DNA from 4 places in the Streptomyces sp. NPDC050842 genome. Region 3 is predicted to be linked to each of the others. Evidence: riboswitches for the same ligand, from Rfam matches in the RefSeq annotation. Region 3 holds a riboswitch; each other region holds the start of a gene.
The links. A riboswitch is a leader RNA that binds a small molecule or an ion and turns the genes downstream of it on or off. The one in region 3 is predicted to bind cobalamin.
Positions count from the first base shown of each region.

Region 1: another riboswitch for cobalamin. It lies ahead of ACIBG6_RS23980 (cobalamin biosynthesis protein); the one in region 3 lies ahead of cobN (cobaltochelatase subunit CobN).
Region 2: another riboswitch for cobalamin. It lies ahead of metE (5-methyltetrahydropteroyltriglutamate--homocysteine S-methyltransferase); the one in region 3 lies ahead of cobN (cobaltochelatase subunit CobN).
Region 4: another riboswitch for cobalamin. It lies ahead of ACIBG6_RS02995 (energy-coupling factor ABC transporter permease); the one in region 3 lies ahead of cobN (cobaltochelatase subunit CobN).

Region 1 is NZ_JBITGA010000007.1:58,117-65,102, reverse strand. Features, by position in the region: gene cobO (cob(I)yrinic acid a,c-diamide adenosyltransferase) at 1-435, opposite strand, end outside; gene ACIBG6_RS23990 (putative cobaltochelatase) at 435-2,483, opposite strand; gene ACIBG6_RS23985 (cobyric acid synthase) at 2,770-4,317, opposite strand; gene ACIBG6_RS23980 (cobalamin biosynthesis protein) at 4,314-5,297, opposite strand; cobalamin riboswitch at 5,331-5,463, opposite strand; gene ACIBG6_RS23975 (hypothetical protein) at 5,620-5,841, opposite strand; gene ACIBG6_RS23970 (anion permease) at 5,854-6,986, opposite strand, start outside.
Region 2 is NZ_JBITGA010000013.1:23,110-30,095, forward strand. Features, by position in the region: gene ACIBG6_RS34385 (polyprenyl synthetase family protein) at 1-975, shown strand, start outside; gene ACIBG6_RS34390 (oxygenase MpaB family protein) at 1,022-2,185, shown strand; gene metE (5-methyltetrahydropteroyltriglutamate--homocysteine S-methyltransferase) at 2,280-4,598, opposite strand; cobalamin riboswitch at 4,786-4,935, opposite strand; gene ACIBG6_RS34400 (hypothetical protein) at 5,067-5,972, opposite strand; gene ACIBG6_RS34405 (Lrp/AsnC family transcriptional regulator) at 6,159-6,629, opposite strand; gene ACIBG6_RS34410 (LLM class flavin-dependent oxidoreductase) at 6,724-6,986, shown strand, end outside.
Region 3 is NZ_JBITGA010000005.1:431,917-438,902, forward strand. Features, by position in the region: gene ACIBG6_RS18985 (precorrin-8X methylmutase) at 1-489, opposite strand, end outside; gene ACIBG6_RS18990 (cobalamin biosynthesis protein CobG) at 486-1,793, opposite strand; cobalamin riboswitch at 1,873-2,006, shown strand; gene cobN (cobaltochelatase subunit CobN) at 2,085-5,717, shown strand; gene ACIBG6_RS19000 (GNAT family N-acetyltransferase) at 5,801-6,667, opposite strand; gene ACIBG6_RS19005 (hypothetical protein) at 6,755-6,919, opposite strand; gene ACIBG6_RS19010 (radical SAM protein) at 6,916-6,986, opposite strand, start outside.
Region 4 is NZ_JBITGA010000001.1:671,105-678,090, reverse strand. Features, by position in the region: gene dhaK (dihydroxyacetone kinase subunit DhaK) at 1-257, shown strand, start outside; gene dhaL (dihydroxyacetone kinase subunit DhaL) at 302-922, shown strand; gene ACIBG6_RS03015 (PTS-dependent dihydroxyacetone kinase phosphotransferase subunit DhaM) at 919-1,329, shown strand; gene ACIBG6_RS03010 (ArsR/SmtB family transcription factor) at 1,396-1,698, shown strand; gene ACIBG6_RS03005 (VOC family protein) at 1,695-2,087, shown strand; gene ACIBG6_RS03000 (Rid family hydrolase) at 2,136-2,528, opposite strand; cobalamin riboswitch at 2,543-2,778, shown strand; gene ACIBG6_RS02995 (energy-coupling factor ABC transporter permease) at 2,807-3,505, shown strand; gene ACIBG6_RS02990 (energy-coupling factor ABC transporter substrate-binding protein) at 3,502-3,903, shown strand; gene cbiQ (cobalt ECF transporter T component CbiQ) at 3,910-4,659, shown strand; gene ACIBG6_RS02980 (ATP-binding cassette domain-containing protein) at 4,656-5,522, shown strand; gene ACIBG6_RS02975 (FAD-dependent oxidoreductase) at 5,619-6,986, shown strand, end outside.

The DNA.
Region 1 (6,986 bases), on a different contig from region 3:
GTCGATCCAGCCCCAGTGCAGCAGGTAGGCGAACTCGTCGAGGACGTAGAACTTGTACCGCTCCTCGGCGAGGTCCCGCTTGACCTGCTCCCAGCCCTCGCGGGCCTTGTCCTCGTGCGACTGCTCGCCCTCGGCGACCTCGCGCTGGATCCAGGACCAGCCCTCGCCCATCTTGTTCCAGGTGACCGTGCCGCCCTTGCCGGTCTCGCCGAGCGCCTTGAGGGCGTTCTCCTCGCCGACCTTCCACTTGGCGGACTTGACGAACTGGAACACCCCGATCGGCCAGCCCTGGTTCCAGGCGCGCAGCGCCATGCCGAACGCGGCGGTCGACTTCCCCTTGCCGACGCCCGTGTGCACCATCACGAGTGCGCGGTTGCGGCGCTGACGGGTGGTGAGACCGTCGTCGGGCACGACGGTCGGCTGTCCCTGCGGCATTAAGCGGCCCTCCTGGTTGTCTGATCTGCTGCCTGTACGTCCCTGACGAGGCCGGCGATCGAGTCGGCCCGCAGCTCGTCCAAGGTGACGGCGGTGCCGCCGAGTTCGCGTGCGAGGCTCCCGGCGAGCCCGAGCCGCACCGGACCGGTCTCGCAGTCCACGACCACGCTCGCCGTGCCCTCGGCGGCGTGCAGCCGCGCCGCCCTGGCGGCCAGCGCCACCGGGTCGGCGCCGCCGCTGGTCGCCCGCCCGTCGGTCACGACGACGAGCAGCGGGCGGCGCGAGGGGTCGCGCAGCCGCTCGATCCGCAGGACGTCATGGGCCTTGAGGAGCCCGGCCGACAGCGGCGTACGGCCACCGGTCGGGAGCGTCTCCAGCCGGGAAGCGGCCGCGTCCACGGACGAGGTCGGCGGCAGCGCGAGGTCCGCGGTACGGCCCCGGAAGGTGATCAGGCCGACCTTGTCGCGCCGCTGGTAGGCGTCGAGGAGCAGGGAGAGCACGGCCCCCTTCACGGCGCTCATCCGCTGCCGGGCCGCCATCGAGCCTGAGGCGTCCACGGCGAAGAGCACGAGGTTCCCCTCACGACCCTCACGGGTCGCCTGCCGCAGGTCGTCCCGCCGGACGACGAGCCCGGGACCGGTCCGCCCGCGCGCCCGCTGGTGCGGGGCGGCGGCCTGCACGGTCGCCGCGAGATGCAGCTTGGTCAGGGCGCCCCGGGGCCGGGTGGCCCCGGTGGTACGGCCGTGTTCGGTACGGGCCCGGGAGCGGCGCCCGGCGGCGCCCTCGCCGAGACCGGGCACGCTCAGCATCTTCGTACGGAAGGGCTCGGCGGCCTGGACGGCCGCGCGCTCACCGGCGCCGGAGCCCCGCGGGGCGGGCGCGGGAGCCTCGGCCGGGGCGGGGGCCTCGTCGGGCACACCGTCCGTCTCGGGGCCGGGGCCTTCGCCCTGCGGCGGAATGCCACCGCCACCGCCGGGACCGCCGTCACCCGGACCGTCGGGCTCCGGGTCCTCGTCGGGGTCGGTCTGCGGCTCCTCGCCCTTGAACTGCTCCAGGGTCTCGTCGAGCTTGTCCTCGTCGAGGCCGGGCGCGTCGAAGGGGTTGCGGCGCCGCCGGTGGGGGAGGGCCAGGAGGGCGGCCTGCCGCACGTCCTCGGAGGTGACCCCCGTCCGCCCGGCCCAGGCGGCGAGGGCGGTCGCCGCCCGCGCCATCACGATGTCGGCGCGCATGCCGTCGACCTCGAACGCGGCGCAGGTCGCGGCGATCTGGAGCAGCGCGGCGTCCCCGAGGACCACCTTCGGGAGCAGGTCGCGGGCGGCGATGATCCGCTCGCGCAGATCGGCCTCCTCACCGGCCCAGCGCGCGGCGAACGCGGCCGGGTCGTCCTCGAAGGCGAGCCGCCGCCGGACGACCTCCACCCGCTGCTCGGGCACGCGGGAAGCGGCGACCTCCACGGTCAGCCCGAACCGGTCGAGCAACTGCGGCCGCAGCTCGCCCTCTTCGGGGTTCATGGTCCCGACGAGAAGGAAACGGGCGGCATGGCGCACGGAGACGCCCTCGCGCTCGACGTGGGAGGCGCCCATGGCGGCGGCGTCGAGGAGGTGGTCGATCAGGTGATCGCTCAGCAGGTTGACCTCGTCGACGTACAGGATGCCCCGGTGGGCCGCCGCGAGGAGCCCCGGCTCGAAGGCCTTCACGCCCTCGGCGAGCGCCTTCTCGATGTCGAGCGCGCCGACGAGCCGGTCCTCGGACGCGCCGACGGGCAACTCGACCATCCGCGCGGCCCGTTCGGCCCCGGGGGCGCCGTCGTGCGGCCCGTCGGGGCAGCCGGGGTCGGGCGAGACCGGGTCGCAGCTGAAGCGGCAGCCGGCCACCACCGGTACCACCGGAAGCAGATCGGCGAGCGCGCGGACGGCCGTGGACTTGGCGGTCCCCTTCTCGCCCCGGACGAGCACACCGCCCACCGCCGGACTGACCGCGTTCAGCAGCAGCGCGAGCCGCAGGTCGTCCATGCCGACGACGGCGGTGAACGGAAACCGGGTGCTCATCGGGCGGTCACTCCTTCAAGTTCGATCAGATGATGCGAGAGGGCCGGCCGGCCCGGGATGACGCCTGGCCGTTCGCGCGCTCCGGCGCCGCGAGCGTGTGCCGTCGCCAGAGCGGCAGGCGGCCACGGCCCGGCGGTCGCCGACGGCGGGCAACCACCCACAGGGGCCACCCGCACCGGACTCTCCGAGTCGCACGGGTGGTGCGGGTGGGAACCCGAGCCCGGCCGGAGGCCGGGCGCACGCCCCGCGCGGCCCCGCCGCGCTCCCCCCACCCCGCAACCGGCACTCACGGCGCACCCGGCGGCACGAACGGCAGCCCCGCCGGGGCCCCCTCCTCGATCAGCCGCAGCAGCGCGTCCGTGTCCGCGTGCTCCTCGATCAGGTCGCCGAGCCGGTCCAGCTGCTCTTCCCGCAGCGTGCCGAACGACGTGTCCGGGGCGGGCACGAACCGACGCCCCGCCGCCGCCGCGACCTCCCGCAGGAACGCCCGGCGGAACCCGTCGCTCTCCAGCGAGCCGTGCCAGTGCGTGCCCCACACGGAGCCGACCCGGCATCCGTCGAGGAACGCCTCGCCGCCGCCCACCTCCGCGACGCCGTGATGGATCTCGTACCCCTCGACCCGTTCCCCGAGCGCCTCGCCGACCGGCCGCGCCAGGGTCTTCTCGCGCGCGAACCGCACCCGTACGGGCAGCAGCCCGAGCCCGTCGACGGCCCCGGCCTTCGACTCGACCTCGTCCTCGATGTGCTCGCCGAGCACCTGGAACCCGCCGCAGATCCCGAGCACCGGCCGCCCTTCGGCCGCGCGCCGGGCCAGCTCGCCGGCCAGCCCCCGCTCCCGCAGCCAGGCGAGCGCCTTGACCGTCCCCCGGGTCCCCGGCACGACGACGAGGTCGGCGTCGACGAGTTCCTCCGGCCGGTCCACGAACCGGACGACGACACCCGGCTCGGCGGCCAGCGCGTCGACGTCGGTGAAGTTCGACATGAGCGGGACGGCGCACACGGCGACCCGCAGCACGTCCGCGCCGACCGGCGGCGCGACGACGGACTCGCGCACGGTGCCGCGCAGCGAGACCCGGAGCCCGTCCTCCTCGTCGATGCCGAGCCCGTGCGCGTACGGCAGGACACCGAAGGTCCGGCGCCCGGTCAGCCCGTACAGCATGTCGAGCCCGGGTTCGAGCAGGGTCACGTCACCCCGGAACTTGTTCACGAGGTATCCGGCGACGAGCGACTGGTCCTCGGGGCTCAGCAGCGCCGTCGTCCCGAAGAACTGGGCGAAGACCCCGCCCCGGTCGATGTCGCCGACCACGACGACGGGTAGCCGCGCGGCCCGCGCGATGCCCATGTTCACGATGTCCGTGCGCCGCAGGTTGATCTCGGCCGGACTGCCCGCCCCCTCGCAGATCACGGCGTCGTACATGCCCCGGAGTTCCTCCAGGCACGCCATGACCGGCTCGAAGAGCTCCTTCTGCCGCCCCCCGCGCAGTGCCTTCCCGGGGGACGACCCCCCGGACCCCCCGAAGAACCCGCGTGCGCTCATCTCGCCCACCGGCTTGCCCATCAGGACGACCTGGCTGGAGCGGTCGCTGCCCGGCTTGAGCAGGACCGGGTTCATGAGCGCGGTCGGCTCGACCCGGGCGGCCTGCGCCTGCATGGCCTGGGCCCGCCCGATCTCGGCGCCCTCGCGGGTCACGAAGGAGTTGAGGGACATGTTCTGCCCCTTGAACGGCGCCACCTTCAGGCCCTTGCGGACCAGCCAGCGGCAGATGCCGGCCGTCACGACGCTCTTGCCGGCGTCGGACGTGGTCCCGGCGACCAGCAGGCCCCCACCCCTCATGCGTTCCTCCGCTTCGCGCGCTTCACGGCACCGATGATCATGCGGCCGCCGACACAGGCGGCCAGGGTCAGTACGGTCACCCGGCGGGAGAGCCGGACCGCCCGGTCGATGTCGGCGACCTCGACGGGCCGCCCTTCCCCGTTGAGCACGGGCCGGTGCTCGACCCGCCCGCCGTACGAGAGGGTCCCCCCGAGCCGTACGCCGAGGGCGCCCGCGAAGGAGGCCTCGACGGGGCCCGCGTTGGGGCTCGGGTGCTTGTCGGCGTCCGCCCGCCAGGCCCGTACGGCCCCGCGCGGATTGCCTCCGGCGAGCGTCGCGGCGACGGCCGTCAGCCGGGCCCCGGGCCAGCCGGCCACGTCGTCGAGCCGGGCCGAGGCCCAGCCGAAGCGGCGGTGGCGCGGGGACTTGTGGCCGACCATCGCGTCGAGGGTGTTGACCGCCCGGAAGGCGACGAGGCCCGGCACGCCCGCGACGGCACCCCAGAAGAGGGCGCCGACCACGGCGTCGGAGGTGTTCTCGGCGACGGACTCGACGACCGCGCGGGCCATCGCGGGGCCGTCCAGGGACTGCGGGTCGCGCCCGCACAGGTGCGGCAGCCGCTCCCGGGCGACCTCCAGGTCCCCGACGGCGAGCGCCCCGCCGATCGCGCGGGCCTCCCGCCCCAGGGTCGTGCCGCCGACGACGGCCCAGACGGAGGCGGCGGTCAGCGCCACGGCGGCGGCCGGCCGGTCCCGTACGGCCCGGGCGGCGAGTGCGCCGAGGGCGGCGGTGGAGCCGGCGCAGACGGCGGTGTGCAGGGCGCCCCAGCCGCGGTGGTCGTGGTGCAGGCGCTGCTCGACGGCGGCGGCCGCGCGGCCGAAGACGGCGACGGGATGTCCGCGGCGGGGATCGCCGACGAGCCGGTCGACGGCGAGCCCGAGGGCCGCGCCGTACGCGAATCCGTCCCGGGAGAGGCGGCTGGCTCTGATGCGGCCGGGCATGGCGCAGGTCCTCACTCAGGGTCCGCGCCCTGGATCGACGTGACCGGCGGCGAGAGTTCCTGACTCCCGGACCCTTCGGATCCGGTCACAGTGGCGGGACCGCGCCGGATTCGCACCGGACTTCCTCTGCTGCCGCCGTAATGGCCTCGGCAGTCCACCACGGCCCGCGAACACCCGTCAACCCACCCTTGACCTGCGACAGGTCACTGTGCGAAGCACCACAGACACGGGCCCCGGCAAGCACCACGAACACGGCGGCCGGGCGGCCCGCACCCGAAGGTGCGGACCGCCCGGCCGATGTACTGCGGAGTGGCGAGGACCGTCAGGCGACGATCAGGTAGATGCCGTAGGCCACGGCCGCCAGGCACGCGGCGAAGCAGGCGTAGGCGCCGGTCCGGGCCATCGTGGCCGAGCCGCCCTGGGCGGCGGCCTGCTCCTGCTTGGAGAGGCCGATGATGCCGAGGGTGAAGAGGCCCACGAGGGCGACGGTCGCCACGAGGCTGACTCCGAAGACGGAGCCGAGAGCTGCCCAGTCGATCTTCATGTCGTTGGTTCCTTACACCGCTGCGGCGGGGGCCGGGGGAGCGGCCGGGTCCGTGGGAACCGGCGAGGGGATGGTGGTCTTCAGGTCCTCGTCCGCGACGGCGGCGACGGAACCGGCCGGCGGCGGGGTGACGGCCGCGATCGCGGTGGTCACCACACCCGCGGGCTCGGACTCGCCGTCGAGGTCGTCGTCGGTGACGTTGTTGTGGTCGACCGGCTTGCGGCGGGACAGCGACCAGATGACGGCCGAGCCGGAGACCAGCAGGACCGCGACGGCGGCGATGCCCCAGGGACCCTGCTTGGTGAGGAACTCGGCGCCGGCGCCGACCAGGCCCGCGGCGGGCAGGGTCAGACCCCAGGCGACGAACATCCGGGTCGCGGTCGACCAGCGGACGACACCGCCCTTGCGGCCGAGGCCCGCGCCCATCACGGCACCCGAGCAGGACTGGGTGGTGGAGAGGGAGAAGCCGAGGTGCGAGGAGGCCAGGATGACCGTGGCGGCGCTGGTCTGGGCGGCGAAGCCCTGCTGCGGCTGGAGGTCGGTGAGGCCCTTGCCCATGGTGCGGATGATGCGCCAGCCGCCGAGGTAGGTGCCGAGCGCGATCGCGACGCCGGCGGCGACGATGACCCAGAGGGGCGGGTTGGAGCCGGGGGCGACGACGCCCTGGGTGACCAGGGCGAGGGTGATGATGCCCATCGTCTTCTGGGCGTCGTTGGTGCCGTGGGCGAGGGAGACGAGACCCGCGGAGGCGATCTGGCCGACCCGGTAGCCCTTGGCGGTGTGCTTCGTGTCGGTGTTGGCGCCGATCTTGTACGTCAGCCGGGTGGCCAGCATCGCGGCGAGGCCGGCGACGAGCGGCGCGGCGATGGCGGGGATGAGGACCTTGGTGACGATGGTCGGGCCGTTCACGGCCGACCAGCCGGCCGACATGACCGCGGCGCCGATGAGGCCGCCGAAGAGGGCGTGGGAGGAGCTGGACGGCAGGCCCACGAGCCAGGTCAGCAGGTTCCACAGGATGGCGCCCACGAGCGCCGCGAAGATCACTTCTGTACGAATGCCCTCTTCGTTGATGATCCCGCCGGAGATCGTCTTGGCGACCTCCACGGACAGGAACGCGCCGACGAGGTTCAGCACGGCGGACATGG
Region 2 (6,986 bases), on a different contig from region 3:
GCCGACCTGTTGTCCGAGGTCGATCCCGCGCTGGGCCCGGTGGCCGAGCAGGTGGAGGCGGCGGTCGCGGACGGCAAGCGGCTGCGGGCGGCGTTCTGTTACTGGGGCTGGCGTGCGGTGGGGCAGCCCGACAGCGAAGCGCTGCTGCGGGCGGCGGCCTCGATGGAGATCGTGCACGCGGCCGCGGTCGTGCACGACGACCTGATCGACGACAGTCCCCTGCGGCACGGCCGGCCCACCGCGCACCTGGCCCTGCGCGACGCGGTGGAGCACCACCCGCGGCCCGCCGCGGGTGCCCGGTCGCTGGCCATGCTCGTCGGGGACCTGCTCATGTCGCTCGCCGGCCAGCTCTTCGTCACCAGCGGACTGCCGGCCGCCTACCTCGGCCGGGCCCGTCCGCTCTGGGCGGCGCTCGCCCGGGACCTGATCGCGGGCGAGTGCCTGGAGATCCTGCACACCGGCGCCGCCCCGGACACGGCGGCGTCCCTGAAGGTGATCCGCTACAAGACCGCCAAGTACACCGTCGAACAGCCCCTGTCGATCGGCGGCGCCCTGGCCGGGGCCGGGCGGCGGCTGCGCGAGGGCTACTCGGCGTACGGACTGCCGCTCGGCGAGGCGTTCCAGCTGCGGGACGACCTGCTCGGCCTGTTCGGAGACCCGGAGGTCACCGGAAAGGCCGGCGCCGACGACGTACACGGCCATCGGCCCACCGCCCTCCTCGCGGAGACCTGGCGGCTCGCCGGGGACGAGGACCGCGGGCGGCTGCGCGACCTGCTCGGCCGGCCGGACGACCCCGACGCCCTGGAGGCCGTACGCGCGGTCATGCGGCGGCTGAGGGCACCCGAACGGGTCGAGGCCATGATCACCTCGCGCGTCGAGGAGGCGCTCCGCGCCCTCGACGCGCTGAACCTGCCCGCGCCGGCCGCCGCCGCGCTCACCGCCCTGGCGTACTCGGCGGCGGCCCGCCGATCCTGACGGACCGGCGGACCGACGGACGACCAGGAGAACAAGGAGCCCTGCCATGACCCGGACCGAGGCGTCGACGGACGCCCTGCGGAAGACCGGCGACGAACTCGCCGACGCCACGGTCGCCGCGCTCTTCGAACGCGGCGAGGTCGGTACGTTCAACACCCTGATGCGGTACGTCTCCACCGTCGGCGCTCCACTGCCGGACGGGCTGCCCGACGTCGCCCGGGAGTACCTCCGGGCCACGAGCGCCCCGCCGGCCTGGGTGGACTGGGGGGAGATGGAGAAGGCCCGGCTGTTCTTCATCGACAACAACGTGCACATCTCCACCGCGCTGTCCTTCGCCGCCATGCCCGCCTGCTACCTCGTGCCGCACGTGGCGAGGCTGCTGTCGACGACACACGGTCTGAGCTACCCGTCCAACCGCATGGCGGAGACGGGCCAGTTCACCGTCTACCTGATGCGGCCCGACGCCTTCGAGGCGGGCAGTCGCTTCATCCCCGCCGCGCAGAAGGTCCGCCTGCTCCACGCCTCCATCCGCCACCACCTCACCCGCGAGGACCGCTGGGACACCGGGGCCTTGGGGGTGCCGATCTGTCAGGAGGACATGATCGGCGGGCAGATGTTCTTCTCGATGCTCGTCCTTGACAGTCTCCACCGCCTGGGCATCCACATGACCTCCGAAGGCGCGGACGCCTACTACTACGCCTGGCGCGTGGTCGGCGCCATGCTGGGCGTCGACCAGGACGCCGTACCGAAGACCCTCGACGACGCCCGCCGCTTCCTCGACCAGTACATGATCCGCCACATGGGCCCCTCCCCGGAGGGATCCCATCTGACCCGGCAGCTGATCGACCTCTACGAGGAGGTCGTGCCCGGCACCCTCTTCGACCCGGTCGTCTCCGCGCTCATCCGCTACCTCGTCGGCGACACCTGCGCCGACTGGCTGGACGTCCCCCGCACCCGCTGGGACACGCTCGTCAAGTCCGTCCCCCACCTCCTCGGCGTCCTGGAGACCATCGAGGACCGCTCCCCGCTCGGCGCGTGGGCCCTGGACCGCCTCGGCCACCTCACCACCGTCCTCGAACTGTCCTCCCTCACCCGCGGACGCGTCATGCACTACGCCATCCCCGAGCACCTCAGGAAGGAGTACGGCCTCTCGTCCGCCTCGGCCCGTACTCGCCGCTGGACGCCACCGGCCGCCACGGTCTCCCCGTGATCCCCGTGCTGTGTGTGCTGCCTGTGCTGCTCGTGATCCCCGCGCCCCCGCCGCTCGGGCGGGGGCGCGGGGATTCCCTGGCCCTACGGCACGGTCAGGGGGTGGCGAGTTCCGCGCGGACGGTGCGGGCCGCCGCGACCAGGTTCTCCAGGGAGGCGCGGGTCTCGGGCCAACCTCGGGTCTTCAGACCGCAGTCGGGGTTGACCCAGAGCCGCTCGGCGGGGATGGCTTCGAGGCCGGTGCGGAGCAGTTCGGCGGCCTCGTGGGCGCTCGGGACGCGCGGGGAGTGGATGTCGTAGACGCCGGGTCCCGCCTCGCGCGGGTAGCCGTGCGCGGCGAGTTCGCGGGCGACCTGCATGTGGGAGCGGGCGGCCTCCAGGCTGATGACGTCGGCGTCGAGGTCGTCGATGGCCTGCACGATGTCGCCGAACTCGGCGTAGCACATGTGGGTGTGGATCTGGGTCTCCGGGCGCACTCCGGCGGTCGTGAGGCGGAACGCCTCCGTCGCCCACGCCAGGTACGTCCTGTGGTCGGCGGTGCGCAGCGGCAGGGTCTCGCGGAGAGCCGGCTCGTCCACCTGGATGACCGAAGTGCCCGCTGCCTCCAGGTCGTTCACCTCGTCGCGCAGGGCGAGGGCTACCTGCCGGGCCGTGTCGGCGAGGGGCTGGTCGTCCCGGACGAAGGACCAGGCCAGCATGGTGACCGGTCCGGTGAGCATGCCCTTGACGGGCTTGGCGGTGAGGGACCGGGCGTACGCCGTCCAGCGGACGGTCATCGGTGCGGGCCGGGAGATGTCGCCGGCGAGGACGGGCGGCCGGACGTAGCGGGTGCCGTAGGACTGGACCCAGCCGTGGCGCGTGGCCAGGTAGCCCGTGAGCTGTTCGGCGAAGTACTGGACCATGTCGTTGCGTTCGGGTTCGCCGTGGACCAGGACGTCGAGGCCGGTCTTCTCCTGGAAGGCGATCACTTCCCGGATCTCGGACCTGATGCGCTCCTCGTAGCCGGCGGTGTCGATCCGCCCGGCCCGCAGGTCGGCCCGCGCGGTCCGCAGCTCCGCGGTCTGCGGGAACGAGCCGATGGTCGTGGAGGGGAGCAACGGAAGCCGGAGGGCGGCGTGTTGGGAGTTCGCCCGCTTGGCGTACGGCTGGGAGCGGCGGGTGTCGGCGGTGGTGACGGCGTCGGCGCGGGAGCGAACGGCCGGGTCGTGGGTGATGGGGGAGCGGGCGCGCGAGGCGAGGTCGGCGCGGTTGGCGGCGAGTTCGCCGGTGATGGCGCCGGTGCCCTGCGAGAGTCCCTTCGCGAGGGTGACGATCTCGTCGGTCTTCTGGCGGGCGAAGGCGAGCCAGCGCAGGATCTGCGGATCGATGTCGCGTTCCGCGGCGGCGTCGAGCGGGACGTGCAGCAGGGAGCAGGAGGCCGCCACGTCGACGCGGTCGGCGAGACCGAGGAGGGTGCCGAGCGTGGTGAGCGACGCGGTCAGGTCGTTGACCCAGATGTTGCGGCCGTTGACCACTCCCGCGACGAGTCGCTTGCCGGGCAGGCCGCCGACGGCGGCGAGCGCGTCCAGGTTGGCGGCCGCCCGCTCGGTGAAGTCGAGGGCCAGCCCCTCGACCGGCGCCTTGGCCAGCACCGGGAGGGCGTCGCCGAGCCGGTCGAAGTAGGAGGCGACCAGGAGCTTCGGCCGGTCCGTGAGGCCGCCGAGGTCGCGGTAGGCGCGTGCGGCGGTGTTCAGTTCCGCCGGGGTGCGGTCCTGGACGAGGGCGGGCTCGTCGAGCTGCACCCAGTCGGCGCCCGCCGCGCGGAGGTCGGCGAGGACCTCGGCGTACACCGGAAGCAGCCGGTCGAGGAGGGTGAGCGGATCGAAGTCGGCCGCCACGCCGGGCGCCGGCTTGGCGAGAAGCAGGTAGGTGACGGGTCCGACCAGGACGGGCCGGGCGCCGAGGCCCAGGTCGAGGGCTTCCCTGAGGCCCGTGACCTGCTGGGAGGAGTCGGCCGCGAAGACCGTGTCAGGACCCAACTCCGGGACAAGATAGTGGTAGTTGGTGTCGAACCACTTGGTCATCTCCAGCGGTGCGACGTCCTGGGTGCCACGTGCCATGGCGAAGTACCCGTCGAGCGGATCCGCCGCGACGGCGGCCCGGTGGCGGGCGGGGATCGCGCCGACCATGACGGTGGTGTCGAGGACGTGGTCGTAGTACGAGAAGTCGCCGGTGGGGACCTCGTCGATACCGGCGGCGGCGAGCTGCCGCCAGGTGGTGCGGCGCAGGTCGGCGGCGGTGGTCCGGAGGGCGTCGGCGGTGACGCGGCCCTGCCAGTAGCCCTCGACGGCCTTCTTCAGTTCCCGGTCGGCGCCCTGGCGGGGGTAGCCGTACAGGGTGGCCTGCGCTGCCGCGGCTGCGGACTTGGTGGTCACGGAGATCTCCTTCGCGAGATGAATCCCTGAGATCCCGGTGACGGGACGAGGGCACGAAGGGGTGACGGAACGGACGGCGCGACCCGGCGCGGTGCGACGCGGTCGTCCTTCTCGCTCTGTACGCCGACCCGCCCACGAGGTCACCGGAACATCCGCGCGCGGAATCGTCCGCGTGCGGGCAACGGGCAGGTCTTCGGACTCGCGGGCACGTCCTCACGGGGGAGGACACCTAATGGCCGTCGCTTCCCAGACCCTTCCCGGGCCCAGTGCTGATGACGGCGGTCGTTCCCGCTCACCGCTGCGGGGCAGTCCCGGATTCCCACCGGGTTCCCTCTTACGACGCGTCCCGTCCGGCTGACGGGGGCGAACCAGCTGCACCCGCAGCGTAGCCCGGTCCTCGCGGTCTGTGCACGCAAAGGGGACTCCGGGGCCCCATCAGGCCCCGGAGTCCGTCAGGTCACGTCGTGCTCAGGCGCCGCAGAGGGACACCGTCCGTACGTAGCCGCCGAGGTTCTCGTCGTCCGTGCCCAGCAGGGTGTCCGTGGAGTCGGGCAGGCACTCCACCGCCTCGATCTTGTACTGGGGGTACGTCCCGAGCACGGTCGGGGAGGCCGCGAGCGAGACCCGTACCCGGCCCGTCGCCGAGATCGTCACCCGGCCGGCGTCGCTCACCGCGGAGTCGAACGGGCCGTCGTCGCCGGCGTCCGCCGCCGAACCCACGACGAGCCGGCCGGCGGCGGTCACCGCGATGTCGGAGATGTGCCGCGTGCCTGCGTCGTCCGGGTGCGTCGACCGGTAGGTCCGGTTCGTCACCGCGCCGAACAGCGGCTGCCCCCACGCGGCGAACGTCAGCGGCGCCGCGTACAGGGTGGCGGGACGGTCCGGGCCGGTACCCCGGTCCGCCCACAGGGCGGCGAGCTTCCCGTTCTGCGCGACGAGCGCGAAGCTCTCGAAGTCGTCGCCCTCGCCGATCGCCGGCAGCGGCGTGTAGTCGACGACCGTCGCCGTGGACCCGGCGACCTTCACACGGAAGAGGACGCCGCGGCTGGTCAGCGCCAGGTACTCGCCCGGCATCCCGGGGATGGCCTCGATGGCCTCGAGGTCGACCGGCTCCGGCCCGTCCCAGGTCAGTGGGGAGACGGTGTCGGAGCCTTCCCGGTGGGTGATCCGGGAAAGCCGCTGCTGGCCCGAGCGCTTGTTGTCGTGCACGGCCAGGACGCGCACGCCGGTTCCGTCCTCGGTAGTGCCCTCGTACGCGAGACCGCTGACACCGCTGCGGGCGTCGGCACCGACCTTCTGCCATTCCCCGGCGGCGCCTGCCGGGGCGGAGCCGAGCGTCGTCAGCAGCGCGGTCGCCGCGGTGAGCCAGGCCATGCGCTGCAACATCGGGAGTTTCACGGGAGTCGCTTGCCTTCTCTGTCCGACAGACGCGAGGTCACGCGCCGGACGTCAGGCTATTGATCTTGGTCGGGAAGTCCCCAGTGCCCTGTGCCCCGTTCGCCGGAGCGTGCGGTCGGACGTGGACGGCGCGCGGTCGGTATCGCGCGCCCCTTCCGGATCTCAGCGAGCCGCGCGCACGTCCGCTCGCGGCTCGGCCGGTCCGCGCAACGGCAGCGTCCGGCTGAGGACGAGGTTCGTGGTCGTACTCCCGAACTGCGCCAGCGCGTCGACCAGCTCCTCCAGATGGGACATCGACGTGGCCGCCACCTTCAGGACGTAGCAGTCGTCCCCGGTGGTACGCAGACACTCCAGGAACTCCGGGCGCTCACCGAGCAGCCGGCGCAACGGCTCGTGCCGTGTCCCCGGGTACTTCAGCCGGACCACCGCGAGCACCGGGTAGCCGGTCCGCTCCAGGTCCACCTCCGCCCGGAACCCCGTGATCACCTCGGCGTCCTCCAACCGCCGCACCCGCTCCTTGGTCGCCGACGCGCTCAGGTTCACCCGCCGCGCCAACTCCGTGTACGCGATCCGGCCGTCCTTCTGGAGTTCCCTCAGGATCGCCCAGTCCGTCGCGTCGAGGGTCTCGGTCATCCGGCCAGATTACCGGCGGATCCACGGCCGAAGGGCCCCGGAACAGGCGGGAAGCCCTTCTGCGGGCCCCGGCCGCCTGGCTAGCCTCGTTCTCGTGAAGATCGGAGTCAACATCCTCAACTTTGGACCCGGCACCGACCCCGGAGTCCTGCGGAACTGGGCCCGGACCGTGGAAGGCCTGGGTTACGACCTCCTGATGGTCTCGGACCACATCGCCGTCACACCCGACGTCGCCGAGCGCTATCCGGCACCCTTCTACGAGCCGTTCACCACCCTCTCCTGGCTGGCCGGCCTCACCACCCGCGTCCGGCTCGGCACGACCGTGCTCATCGCGCCCTACCGGCACCCGCTGCTCAC
Region 3 (6,986 bases):
GACGGCGGCCGGCCTGCCGGCGCCCTTCGCGATCATCTCCAGGAGGTGGAAGAGGGCGGTGGGGGCGTTGCCGATGGCGACGACGGAGCCTTCGAGGCGGTCCCGCCACAGTTCGAGCGCGGCGGCGGAGCGGGTGGTGCCGAGGTCGGCGGCGAGGCCCGGCACGGCCGGGTCGGAGAGCGTGCAGATCACCTCGTTGTCGGCGGGCAGCCGCTTGCGGGTGACGCCGCTGGCGACCATCTGCGCGTCGCAGAGGATCGGGGCGCCGGCGCGCAGGGCCTCGCGGGCGTTCGCGGCGACCTGGGGGGAGTACGCGATGTCCTGGACGAGGTCGGTCATGCCGCAGGCGTGGATCATCCGGACCGCCACCTGGGCGACGTCGGCGGGCAGGCCCGCGAGCTCCGCCTCGGCGCGGATCGTGGCAAAGGACCTGCGGTAGATCTCCGCCCCGTCCTTCTCGTAGTCGAACATCCTGGTGCTCTCGCTCATCTCGTCGTCGTGGTGGCTGTGGTCGTGCGGGCCGTGGTCACTGCGTCGGGCAGGGCGGTACGGGGGGTGGGGACGCCGTCCACCAGGTAGGCGCCGTCGGCGGTGGCGACGACGTCGACCCAGGTGCCGTGCGGGTGCCCGCAGCGGCGCTCGCACCCGGAGAAGTGGACGGGGAGGTGGAGGCCGCGGGGGAGGCCGAGGGCGGACCCCGGGGCCGCGTCCTCGCGGACGTCCGCGAGGGACTTGGCGCACCCGGGGCGCCCGGTGCAGGCGCTGACGCCCGCCCAGGGTGAGTCGGGCCGGGTGATCAGCCCGGCGGCGGCGAGGGCCGCGAGCCGGTCGTGGTCCTGGCGGCCCGCCGCCGCCCCGACGACGACCGCACCGCGCCACGGCGTCAGCCGTACCTCCTCGGCGGGAAGCAGGGCGCGCAGTTGGGCGGCGGTGAGGCGGCCGAGGGGCGCCAGGACGTACAGGGCGGTGGCGCCGAGGGGCCCGGGGGCGAGGGGCGCGCCATCGGGGAGGTGGGGAAGGAGGTGTGGCGTGGGTACGGGCTCCGCCGCGATCCCCGCGCGGTCCAGCGCGCCCGCCGTGTCCGGGGCGCACCCCTCCGGCAGCTCCCGCACCCGCCAGGCCCCGTTCCCGGCCTCGCGGGCGGCGTCCAGGAAAGCCCCGGCGGCGGCGAGGGCGGCCCGGGGCGCGTCGGCCCCGCCGACCCGGAAGGCCCTCCCGCCCACGTACAGCAGCGCGGATCCGGAAGGGTCAGCCGGCCCCGGCTCCACTGCGACCAAGGTCACATCGCCGCCGAGGCCCGCCACGTCTCCGCGCCCGTCGTCGAGGACGAACAGGAAACGGCCGGAAAGCGCCGCCGCCCAGGGCTCGGCGCACAGCAGGGTGTCCAGCTCACGGGCCCACAACTGGACCTCGGGGCCGCCGAGTCCGTCGAGGCCGGCGGCCGGGGAGGCCGCGATGTTGCGGACGCGCTCGTGGGTGGGGGAGGGCAGCAGGCCCGCTTCCGCGAGCAGCGCGGCGAGTTCCGCCCCGCAGTCGTCCGCGAGGCCGCGCAGCTCCGCGTTCCCCCGGGACGTGATGCTGATCCGCCCGTCGCCGAGGATCTCCGCCGCGTCCGCAAGCGCTGCCACCTGACGTGCCGTCAAGCGCCCTGCGGGCAGCCGCAGTCGGGCCAGCCGGCCGTCGTCGGCGGCATGCAGGCGCAGCGCCCCGGGGCAGGCGTCGCCACGGTCCCGTATGCGAGCTTCGTCCCGTTCGGGCGTCGGGGGTGGGGTGGGCGGCATGGCGGCGAGCATACCCACGGGGAACCGGGCCACCACCGAGTGTGATCCGGCCGACTCCCCGCCCCGCCCCGCCCCGCCGACGCCACGATCTAGGATGCAGATCGGCATGGGGTCCCAGGACCCCGGGGAGGAAGCCCGGTGAGAATCCGGCGCGGTCCCGCCACTGTGAGCCCGTACCAGCGATGGCACGGGTGAGTCAGGAACTCCCTTCCCCAAGCTCTCGGCTTCGCTCGAGCAGGGGAGGCCCCAACCCACACGACCACCCGGGGCGCGGACAACCCCGAGGAAGGGCCTGCGCACGCCATGCTTCTGCTGCTGTCGCACTCCGACACCGACCTGCTCAGTGCCCGCGCGGCGAACGCCGCCTCGGCCGAGGGGGCCGGCGGCCCGGTGGAGTACCGCTTCGCCAACCCCTCCCGGCTGCCCCTCGCCGAACTCCCCGCCCTCCTCGACGGCGTCGAACTCGTCGTCGTCCGCCTTCTGGGCGGCATCCGCTCCTGGGAGGAGGGGATCGACGCGATCCGCGCCACCGGGAAGCCGGTCGTCGTGCTCAGCGGCGAACAGGCCCCCGACGCCCAGCTGATGGAGACCTCGACCGTCCCCGTCGGCGTCGCCACCGAGGCGCACGCCTACCTCGCGCACGGCGGCCCCGGGAACCTGGAGCAGCTGGCCCGCTTCCTCTCCGACACCGTCCTCCTCACCGGCCACGGCTTCGAGGCCCCGGCGCCGGCCCCCACCTGGGGCCCCCTGGAGCGCACGGCCCGTCACACGACCGGCCCGACGATCGCGGTGCTCTACTACCGCGCCCACCACATGAGCGGGAACACCGCCTTCGTGGAAACCCTCTGCGCGGCGATCGAGGACACCGGCGCCCAGGCCCTCCCCCTGTACGTGGCGTCCCTGCGCGCCCCCGAGGCGGAGCTGCTCGACCGGCTCCGTACCGCCGACGCGATCGTCACCACCGTCCTCGCGGCGGGCGGCACCAAGCCCGCCGAGGCGCAGGCCGGCGGCGACGAGGAGGCCTGGGACGCGGGCGCGCTCGCCGGGCTCGACGTGCCGATCCTCCAGGCGCTGTGCCTGACCGGTTCGCGCGAGAACTGGGAGGAGAACGACGAAGGCCTGTCGCCGCTGGACGCGGCCAGCCAGGTCGCCGTGCCCGAGTTCGACGGCCGCCTCATCACCGTCCCGTTCTCCTTCAAGGAGATCGACGCGGACGGGCTTCCTGCGTACGTCGCGGACGCCGAGCGCGCGGCCCGCGTCGCCGGGATCGCCGTCCGCCACGCCCGGCTCCGCCACATCCCGAACGCCGAGAAGAAGCTGGCGCTCGTCCTCTCCGCGTACCCGACGAAGCACTCCCGCATCGGCAACGCGGTCGGCCTGGACACCCCCGCCTCCGCCGTCTCCCTCCTCCGCCGCCTGATCGCGGAGGGCTACGACTTCGGCCCGGCCGAGGACCTCCCCGGCCTGATCTCCGGCGACGGCGACGAGCTGATCTACGCCCTCATCGACGCCGGTGGCCACGACCAGGACTGGCTGACGGAGGAGCAGCTCGCGCGCAACCCCGTCCGCATCCCGGCCGCCGACTACAAGCGCTGGTACGCGACCCTGCCCGAGGAGCTCCGTACGCACGTCGAGGAGCACTGGGGCCCGGCGCCCGGCGAGATGTTCCTCGACCGCTCCCGCAACCCGGAGGGCGACATCGTGCTCGCCGCCCTGCGCCGCGGGAACCTGCTGATCCTCATCCAGCCGCCGCGCGGCTTCGGCGAGAACCCGATCGCGATCTACCACGACCCCGATCTCCCGCCGTCGCACCACTACCTGGCCGCCTACCGCTGGATCGCCGCCCGCGCCGAGGACGGCGGCTTCGGCGCCGACGCCATGGTCCACCTGGGCAAGCACGGCAACCTGGAGTGGCTGCCCGGCAAGAACGCCGGCCTGTCCGCCGCCTGCGGCCCCGACGCGGCACTGGGCGACATCCCCCTGATCTACCCCTTCCTCGTCAACGACCCGGGCGAGGGCACGCAGGCCAAGCGGCGCGTGCACGCGACCCTCGTCGACCACCTGGTGCCGCCGATGGCGCGCGCCGAGTCGTACGGCGACATCGCGCGCCTGGAGCAGCTGCTCGACGAGTACGCGCAGATCTCCTCGATGGACCCGTCGAAGCTGCCCGCGATCCGCGCCCAGATCTGGACGCTGATCCAGGCGGCCAAGCTGGACCACGACCTGGGGCTCCAGGACCGGCCGGAGGACGACGGCTTCGACGACTTCCTGCTGCACGTCGACGGCTGGCTGTGCGAGGTCAAGGACGCCCAGATCCGCGACGGCCTGCACGTCCTGGGCGGCGCGCCGGAGGGCGAGGCCCGCGTCAACCTGGTCCTCTCGATCCTCCGCGCCCGCCAGATCTGGGGCGGTACGCAGGCGCTGCCGGGCCTGCGCGAGGCGCTGGGCCTGGACGAGTCGGCGGCGACCCGCACCACGGCCGACGAGGCGGAGGCGAAGGCGCGCGAGCTGGTGGAGACGATGGAGGCGGCGGGCTGGTCCGTCGACGCCGTCCCCACCACCTATGGTCCGGAGGTGCAGGCGGTCCTCCGCTTCGCCTGCGAGCAGGTGGTCCCCCGCCTGGCGGCCACGACGGACGAACTGACCCACGCGGTCCACGCCCTGAACGGCGGCTTCGTCCCGGCGGGTCCGTCCGGCTCCCCGCTCCGCGGCCTGGTCAACGTCCTGCCGACGGGCCGCAACTTCTACTCGGTCGACCCGAAGGCCGTGCCCTCCCGCCTCGCGTGGGAGACGGGCCAGGCCCTCGCCGACTCGCTCCTGGAGCGCTACCGCACGGACAACGGCGAGTGGCCGACCTCCGTCGGTCTTTCCCTCTGGGGTACGAGCGCGATGCGGACCGCCGGCGACGACGTGGCCGAGGCGCTGGCCCTGCTGGGCGTCCGCCCGCTCTGGGACGACGCCTCGCGCCGGGTGAACGGCCTGGAGGCCATCCCCCTCGCCGAACTGAACCGCCCGCGTGTCGACGTCACCCTCCGCATCTCGGGCTTCTTCCGAGACGCGTTCCCGCACGTCATCGCCCTCCTGGACGACGCGGTACGCCTCGTGGCAGCCCTCGACGAACCGGCCGCGGACAACTACGTCCGGGCGCACGCGCAGGCGGACCTGGCCGAGCACGGCGACGAGCGGCGCGCGACGACCCGTATCTTCGGCTCCCGGCCGGGAACGTACGGCGCGGGCATCCTCCAGCTGATCGACAGCCGCGACTGGCGCACGGACGCCGACCTCGCGGAGGTCTACACGGTGTGGGGCGGCTACGCCTACGGCCGAGGCCTCGAAGGCCGCCCGGCGCGCGCCGAGATGGAGACGGCGTACAAGCGCATCGCGGTGGCCGCTAAGAACACGGACACCCGCGAGCACGACATCGCCGACTCGGACGACTACTTCCAGTACCACGGCGGCATGGTGGCGACCGTCCGCGCGCTGAAGGGCACGGCCCCCGAGGCGTACATCGGCGACTCCACCCGCCCGGAGACGGTCCGCACGCGCACGCTGGTCGAGGAGACCTCCCGCGTCTTCCGCGCCCGCGTGGTCAACCCGCGCTGGATCGAGGCGATGCGCCGCCACGGCTACAAGGGCGCGTTCGAACTGGCGGCGACGGTCGACTACCTCTTCGGCTACGACGCCACGACGGGCGTGGTCGCCGACTGGATGTACGACAAGCTCACCCAGGAATACGTCCTCGACGCGGACAACCAGGCCTTCCTGAAGGAAGCCAACCCCTGGGCCCTGCACGGCATCGCGGAACGCCTGCTCGAAGCCGAGTCCCGCGGCATGTGGGAGAAGCCGGACCCGGAGACCCTGGCCGCCCTGCGCCAGGTCTTCCTGGAGACGGAAGGCGACCTGGAAGGCGCCGGGGGCACCGACGAGGAGGAGTGACCCTCCCTCTCACCCGCAAGGTCTCCGAAGGCCTCGCTCACCGCACGGGGGTCGGTGGACGGGGCCTTCGGCATACCCGCCCGCTACGCCCGCGTGGTGCGGCTGAAGCCGAGGGAAGCCAGCCCTTCGGACTGGCACAGCCTGTCCGAGGGACCGCCGACCTCGGTCTGGAGGAGCTGGTAGGCGGCGCCGTGGGATTGGCCCCAGTGCATCGCGGCCCGCCACAGGGCGCGGCCGAGGCCCTGTCCCCGAACCTCGGGCAGGACGGCGAAATACTGGGGCAGGAGCTGAGGACATCCGATCGCATCGGGTCGTACGTCCATGGGACCGATCGCACCCACGACGCGATCCTCGGCGACGGCGGCGAGGACCGGTCCGCACCGGCCGGCCGACATCCGGGCATGGAGAAAGCTCAGGCCTTCGGCGGCCATGGCGGCGGCGAACGGGGCGAAGGTCTCCTGCACGGCGGCCGGCCAGTCGGTGACGGGGCGCACGGGGCCACCGGGGGCGGGGCAGGGTCGGGCGGTGAAGTCCTTCAGCTGGATGCGAGTGCCGCGCGGGGAGCCGGTCTCCGGGCCGAGGGGGCGCACGACCCTGGCATTGACCACGTCGTGCACGGTGGCGAGCTTCGCAGCCAGTTCGGCTGCCTCATCCACGACGCTGTCGCGGTGGCCATAGGCGAAGACCTTGACGGTGCCGCTTCCACGCAGGGTCAGCGTGGGGATGAGGGTGCGTTCAGGCTGGTGGACCACGTCCCCGCTGAGAACCGTCTCGTCCTTCTCTCCACCCCACCGCTGATCCTTGTCGTAGGGCAGGAAGTCCCCGGTCACGGCCGCGCGCAGGATGTCATCGAAGATGCCGACGGTCAGAGCACCGGGATGCACAGGACCGAGAGTCGGCACGACCGGCGCGGTCAGCACGGGCCGGAGCCAGTCCCAGCGGAAGAACATGAGCGGCACCCTAACGGCCAGATGGTCAGGGCTCAGGCCCCGACGCGAACGCGCCAGGGCCTGAACGGAACCGACCGGATCTGTCGGTCAGTGGGGGTTGTCGTCACCGGCGTCGCAGGAGCACTCCGCGCTCTCCACGACGTCGTCCAGGTCCAGGACGGCGGTCACCGAGAGGGTGGCGACGGGCGGTGCCGCACGGCGGGCCGAGGTCGGCGGGCCGGGCAGAAGGGTCACCAGAACGGGCGGGGTCATGAGGCGTTCTCCTTGTCTCCGTGTTGGCAGTAGCTGTGCAGCGGCGCCTTCGCCTCCTGGTAGTGCT
Region 4 (6,986 bases), on a different contig from region 3:
TGCGCCCGTCCGGTCCGGTGCTCGCGCTGGTCAACGGCATGGGCGCGACCCCGCTGCTCGAACTGTACGGCTTCAACGCCGAGGTGCAGCGGGTGCTGACCGAGCGCCGGATCCCGGTCGCCCGGACGCTCGTCGGGAACTACGTGACGTCGCTCGACATGGCCGGCTGCTCGGTGACCCTGTGCGAGGTGGACGAGGAGCTGCTGCGCTTGTGGGACGCGCCGGTGCAGACGCCCGCGTTGCGCTGGGGTCGGTGAGACAAGGTATGGGAGACGGAGTGGGAGAGGGTGAGGACGCAGGCATGGACGAGACGTTCGGTGCGGACTTCTTCGTGCGGTGGCTGGAGGCGACGGCCGGGGCCGTCGACCGTGAGGCCGACCGGCTCACCGAGCTGGACTCGGCGATCGGCGACGCCGACCACGGCGTCAATCTGAAGCGCGGGTTCGCGGCCGTGGCGGAGCTGCTGGCGAAGGATCCGCCCGCGACGCCCGGAGCGGTGCTCGTCGCCGCGGGACGGCAGCTGATCTCCACGGTGGGCGGAGCTTCGGGACCGCTGTACGGGACACTTCTGCGCCGTACGGGCAAGGCACTGGGCGAGGACGAGCGTGTCGCCCGGGAGCGGCTCGCGGAGGCGTTCGGTGCCGGGGTGGCCGCTGTGGGCCAGTTGGGTGGCGCCCAGGTGGGCGACAAGACGATGCTGGACGCGCTCGTCCCGGCCGTGGAGGGACTGCGGAGCTCCTTCGGTGCGGCGCGCGCGGCGGCCGAGGAGGGCGCCCTCGCGACCGTACCGCTCCGGGCGCGCAAGGGCAGGGCCAGCTATCTCGGCGAGCGGTCGATCGGGCACCAGGACCCGGGGGCGACGTCGTCGGCGCTGTTGTTCGCCGAACTCGCCGCCGCAGCCCGTACGGAGGGCGCCGGGTGAGCGCGACCGCGCCGGTCGGCATCGTGCTGGTCTCGCACAGCGCGGATGTCGCGGCCGCGGTGGCGGCGCTGGCCCAGGGCCTCGCGGGCGGGGGCGGGACCGCGCCGATCCTGCCGGCGGGCGGGCTCCCCGACGGCGGTCTCGGGACGAGCGCCGAGCTGATCCGCGCGGCGGCGGAGGCCGTCGACGGCGGCGCCGGGGTGGCGCTCCTGGTCGACCTCGGCAGTGCGGTCCTGACGGTGAAGGCGCTGCTCGCCGAGGGCGACGCGCTGCCGGAGGGCTCCCGGCTGATCGACGCGCCGTTCGTCGAGGGCGCGGTCGCGGCGCTGGTGACGGCGAGCGCGGGCGGGGATCTCGACGCGGTGGCCTCGGCGGCCTCGGAGGCGTACACCTATCGCAAGCAGTGAGTGACGGCGCCAGGGAGTGAGGGTGTCGACTTGATAGGCAAGCGAGGAGTTGCCTATCCTGGAGTGGTGGCCGACGACCTTTTCAAAGCCTTGGCCGACCCCACCCGCCGCACGATCCTCGACGAGCTCACGGAGAAATCCGGACAGACACTGTTCGAGATCTGTTCGCGGCTGAGCATGAGGCATCAGCTCGGCATCTCGCGCCAGGGGGTCTCCCAGCACCTCGCCGTGCTGGAGGCCGCCGGGCTCGTCGAGACCAGGCGGGAGGGCCGGTACAAGTTCCACGACCTGAACACCGCCCCCCTGCGGCACATCACCGAGCGATGGCCCGTGCCCGACACCCCAGGACCGGAGAAGAGCACCTCATGAAGATCCATCTGACCAGCGTCTTCGTCGACGACCAGGCCAAGGCCGAGCGTTTCTACACCGAGATCCTCGGCTTCGTGAAGAAGCACGACGTCCCGCTGGGCGAGACGGACCGGTGGCTGACGGTCGTCTCGCCCCACGAGCCCGCCGGCACCGAACTCCTCCTGGAGCCCGCCGGCCATCCGGCGGTCAAGCCGTACCGCGACGCGCTGGTCCAGGACGGCATCCCGCTGGCCCAGTTCGCGGTCGACGACGTGCGGGCGGAGTACGCCCGTCTGCGCGGCCTCGGCGTCCACTTCACCCAGGAGCCCCTGGAGATGGGCCCCGTCACCACCGCCGTCTTCGACGACACCTGCGGCAACCTGATCCAGATCGCGACGGAGCCGAAGTAGTACGGAGCAGTGGCGGGCCGGCCGACTGTCGGCCCGCTCCCCCCGTCGTCAGTCCACGACCGCGTCGAGCTCCACCTCGACGAGCCACGCGGGATCGATGAACCGCGAGACCTCGACGAAGGTCGTCACCGGCCGCACCTCCGCGAACCGCTCCCCGTGGGCCCGCGCGGCCTCCTTCCACGAGGTCACGTCGGTGAGCATGACGCGGGTGCGCACGACGTCGTCCAGGGACGCACCCGCCGCCTTCAGCGCCGCCTCGGCGATGTCGAGACACCTGGCGGTCTGGGCGTACACGTCGCCCGGCGCGACGGCGGCCCCGTCGTCGCCGATGGGAGCGGTCCCGGCGACCGCTACGTACGCACCCTTTCGAACGGCCCGGGAAAAGCCGATCTCCGGTTCGAGTGGCGACCCGGAACTGACCCTCTGTCGAACATCACTCACCGCTCCGTGCTCCTCCGCGTTGTAATGCACCTGGTCAACGCACTAGTGTCGCAGGGCCTTGGTGTACGGGAAACCGGTGCAGTACCGGTGCGGCCCTCGCCACTGTGATCGGGAGTTCCGGCTCCACACCCGTGGGAGACCCCCGTGGGCAAGCCACTGGACCGTTGTGGGAGACCACCGCGGTGTGGGAAGGCGGAGTCGGGACGTATGACCGTCAGCCAGGAGACCGGCCAAGGTGCGTTGTCCATCCACGAGGTGCTGGAGAGGGTCTCCCAACCATGCATATAGCCGAGGGGTATCTGCCCCCCGTACACGCCGCCGCCTGGGGCGTCGCGGCCGCTCCGTTTGTCGTCCACGGGGTTCGCGCGCTCACCCGCGAGGTGCGCTCCAACCCCGAGTCCACCCTGCTGCTCGGCGCCTCCGGCGCCTTCACGTTCGTCCTGTCCGCGCTCAAGCTCCCGTCCGTGACGGGCAGTTGCTCGCATCCGACGGGTACGGGTCTGGGCGCGATCCTCTTCCGACCGCCGATCATGGCGGTCCTCGGGACGATCACCCTGCTCTTCCAGGCGCTGCTGCTCGCCCACGGCGGGCTCACCACGCTCGGCGCGAACGCCTTCTCGATGGCGATCGTCGGGCCCTGGGCGGGGTACGGGACCTATCTGCTGGTGCGCCGGTTCGGTGCGCCGCTGATGGTCGCCGTCTTCTTCGGCGCGTTCGTCGCCGACCTGTCCACGTACTGCGTCACGAGCGTCCAGCTCGCGCTGGCCTTCCCCGACCAGGGGAGCGGCATCATGGGCGCCCTGGCCAAGTTCGGTTCCATCTTCGCCGTGACGCAGATCCCGCTGGCGGTGAGCGAGGGCCTGCTCACCGTGCTCGTGATGCGGCTGCTCATGCAGTCCAGCAAGGGCGAGCTGACCCGGCTGGGCGTCCTGACCCGGTCCGCCACGAAGCGACACGAGGAGGCGGCCGCGCGATGAGCTTCACCGTCAGCCGGAACACGAAGATCAACGCCCTGCTGCTGCTCGTCGTCGCCGCGCTCGCGGTGCTGCCGCTCGCGCTGGGGCTCGGCGACCACAAGGAGGAGCCGTTCGCCGGGGCGGACGCGGAGGCGGAGACCGCGATCACGGAGCTCCAGCCGGACTACGAACCGTGGTTCAGCCCCCTGTACGAGCCTCCGTCGGGGGAGATCGAGTCGGCGCTGTTCGCCCTCCAGGCGGCGCTGGGCGCCGGTGTCCTCGCCTACTACTTCGGTGTGCGGCGCGGACGTCGGCAGGGTGAGGCCCGCGCGCTGGCGCAGGCCGGGGATGGTATGGAGAGCGCGGAGGGTGTCGCGCGTGCGGACTCGCGCGTCGACGCCGGGGACAAGGACGCGTAGCCGCCCATGTTGCCGATCGACGCGGCGGCGCACAGCAGTCGCTGGCGCCGCCGCCATCCCGTCGAGAAGGCCCTGCTCGGCTTCGGTCTCACCCTGTGCGCGGTGTGTCTGCCGCCGTGGCCGGGTGCGGTGCTCGTCGCGGCGGCCACGCTCGTGGTCCTGCTCGGCCCGGCCGGGGTGGCGGGCCGTCAGCTGTGGCGGGCGTTCCGCGTGCCGCTCGGGTTCTGCGTCACGGGCGCGGTGCCGCTGCTCTTCGAGGTGGGCGGGGCGCGGGGGTTCGTGGCCCTCGCGCCCGGCGGGCCCGTCCACGCGGGCGAGCTGCTGCTGCGGACCGCCGCCGCCTCGCTGGGGGTGCTGCTCTTCGCGTTCACGACGCCCGTCTCCGACGTGCTCCCCCGGCTCGTCCGTGCGGGGGTGCCCGCTCCCGTGGTGGACGTGGCGCTCGTGATGTACCGGATCATCTTCCTGCTCCTCGACTCCCTGTCCAAGATCCGTCAGGCGCAGGCCGCCCGCCTCGGGCACACCACCCGGGCGGCGACCTGGCGCTCGCTCGCCGGCCTCGGCGCCACGTCGTTCGTGCGCGCCTTCGACCGGGCCCAGCGCCTGCAGTCCGGGCTCGCCGGGCGCGGCTACGACGGGACCCTGCGGGTCCTGGTCCCCGCGGCCGCGGTCTCCCGCCGGTTCCTGGCGACGGCCGGCGGGCTCCTCTGCGGGCTCGTCGCCCTCACCCTCGTACTCGAAAGGTTCCTGCCGTGACGTCTCCGACGACCTCCGCGACGCCCGTCGTGGAGCTGGTGAAGGCGGGTTTCGCCTACGAGGACGGGCCGGCGGTGCTGTCGGACGTGGACTTCGCGGTGCCGGAGGGGCGGGCGATCGCGCTGCTCGGGCGGAACGGCAGCGGCAAGACGACGCTGCTGCGGCTGCTCAGCGGGGGGCTGCGGCGCGGGAGCGGGTCGCTGCTCCTGGACGGGGCGGAGGTGACGTACGACCGGAAGGGGCTGACCCGGCTGCGGACGACCGTGCAGCTCGTGGTGCAGGACCCGGACGACCAGCTGTTCGCGGCCTCGGTCGGCCAGGACGTGTCCTTCGGGCCGATGAACCTGGGACTGCCGGAGGAGGAGGTGCGGCTCCGGGTGCGCGAGGCCCTGGAGGCGCTGGACATCGTGGCCCTGGAGGACCGGCCGACGCATCTGCTGTCGTACGGGCAGCGCAAGCGGGCGGCGATCGCGGGCGCGGTGGCGATGCGGCCCCGGGTGCTGATCATGGACGAGCCGACGGCCGGGCTCGATCCGCACGGCCAGGAGCGGCTGCTCGACGCCCTCGCGCGGCTGCGCGCGTCCGGGACGACGGTGGTGATGGCGACGCACGACGTGGATCTCGCGCTGCGCTGGGCGGACGAGGCGGCGGTGCTCTCCCCCGCCGGGCTGCGGACCGGTCCGGTCGCCGAGCTCCTCGGGGACGACGCCCTGCTCGACGCGGCGCGGCTGCGGCGGCCCTGGGGCACGTCCGTCGCCCGGCTGCTGCGCGCCCACGGGCTGCTCGCCCCGGACGCGCCCGAGCCCCGTACGCCGGAGGAGCTCGACGCCTGGTCGCAGACCGCCCCGGTAGCTACTGAGTAGTACACATCACGTTCCGAACCTTCTGCAACTAGTTGCATAACAGAGAGGGGTCCCCTAGAACTGAGGTCGACTGATCCTGCGCGAGGAGGCGCCCCCATGACCGCGACCCCCACCCCCACCCCGTACCCGCATCTGCTGAGCCCGCTCGACCTCGGGTTCACGACCCTGCCCAACCGGGTGATCATGGGTTCGATGCACGTCGGCCTGGAGGAGACGGAGCACGGCTTCGAGCGCATGGCCGCCTTCTACGCCGAGCGCGCCCGCGGCGGCGTCGGCCTCATCGTCACCGGCGGCATCGCGCCCAACGAGGCCGGCCGCCCCTGGGACGGCGGGGCCAAGCTCACCACCGCCGACGAGGTCGCCGAGCACCGGCTGATCACCGACGCCGTGCACGGCGAGGGCGGCCGGATCGCGATGCAGATCCTGCACTTCGGCCGGTACGCGTACCACCCCGGCCTCGTGGCGCCCAGCGCCATCCAGGCCCCGATCAGTCCCTTCGTACCGAACGAGCTGACCGACGCCGAGGTCGAGCAGACCGTCGAGGACTACGCCCGCTGCGCCGAGCTCGCCAAGGAGGCGGGGTACGACGGCGTCGAGGTCATGGGCTCCGAGGGCTACCTCATCAACGAGTTCATCGCCGCGGCCACGAACCAGCGCACCGACCGGTGGGGAGGTTCGTACGAGAACCGCGTCCGCTTCCCGCTGGAGATCGTCCGCCGGATCCGCGAGCGGGTCGGCACGGACTTCATCCTCGTCTACCGCCTCTCCATGCTGGACCTCGTACCCGGCGGCTCCACCCTGGAGGAGGTCGTCCAGCTGGCCAAGGAGATCGAGGCGGCCGGCGCCACCATCATCAATACCGGCATCGGCTGGCACGAGGCGCGCATCCCCACCATCGCCACCTCCGTGCCGCGCGGCGCCTACACCTGGGTGACGAAGAAGCTGATGGGCGCGGTCTCCGTCCCGCTCGTCACCAGCAACCGCATCAACACCCCCGAGGTCGCCGAGGAGATCCTCGCCGACGGCCGGGCCGACCTGGTCTCGCTGGCCCGTCCCTTCCTCGCCGACCCCTCCTTCGTCGCGAAGGCCTCGGAGGGCCGCGCCGACACGATCAACACCTGCATCGGCTGCAACCAGGCCTGCCTCGACCACACCTTCAACCTGAAGATCACCTCCTGCCTGGTCAATCCGCGCGCCTGCCACGAGACCGAGCTCGTCCTCTCCCCCACCCGCCTCGCCAAGCGCGTCGCGGTCGTCGGCGCCGGCCCCGCCGGACTCGCCTGCGCGGTGTCGGCGGCCGAACGCGGCCACGCCGTCACCCTCTTCGACGCCGCCGCCGAGATCGGCGGCCAGCTCAACATCGCCAAGCGCGTGCCGGGCAAGGAGGAGTTCGACGAGACCCTCCGCTACTTCCGCGTCCAGCTCGCCGAGCGCGGCGTCGAGGTCCGCCTCAACACCCCGGTG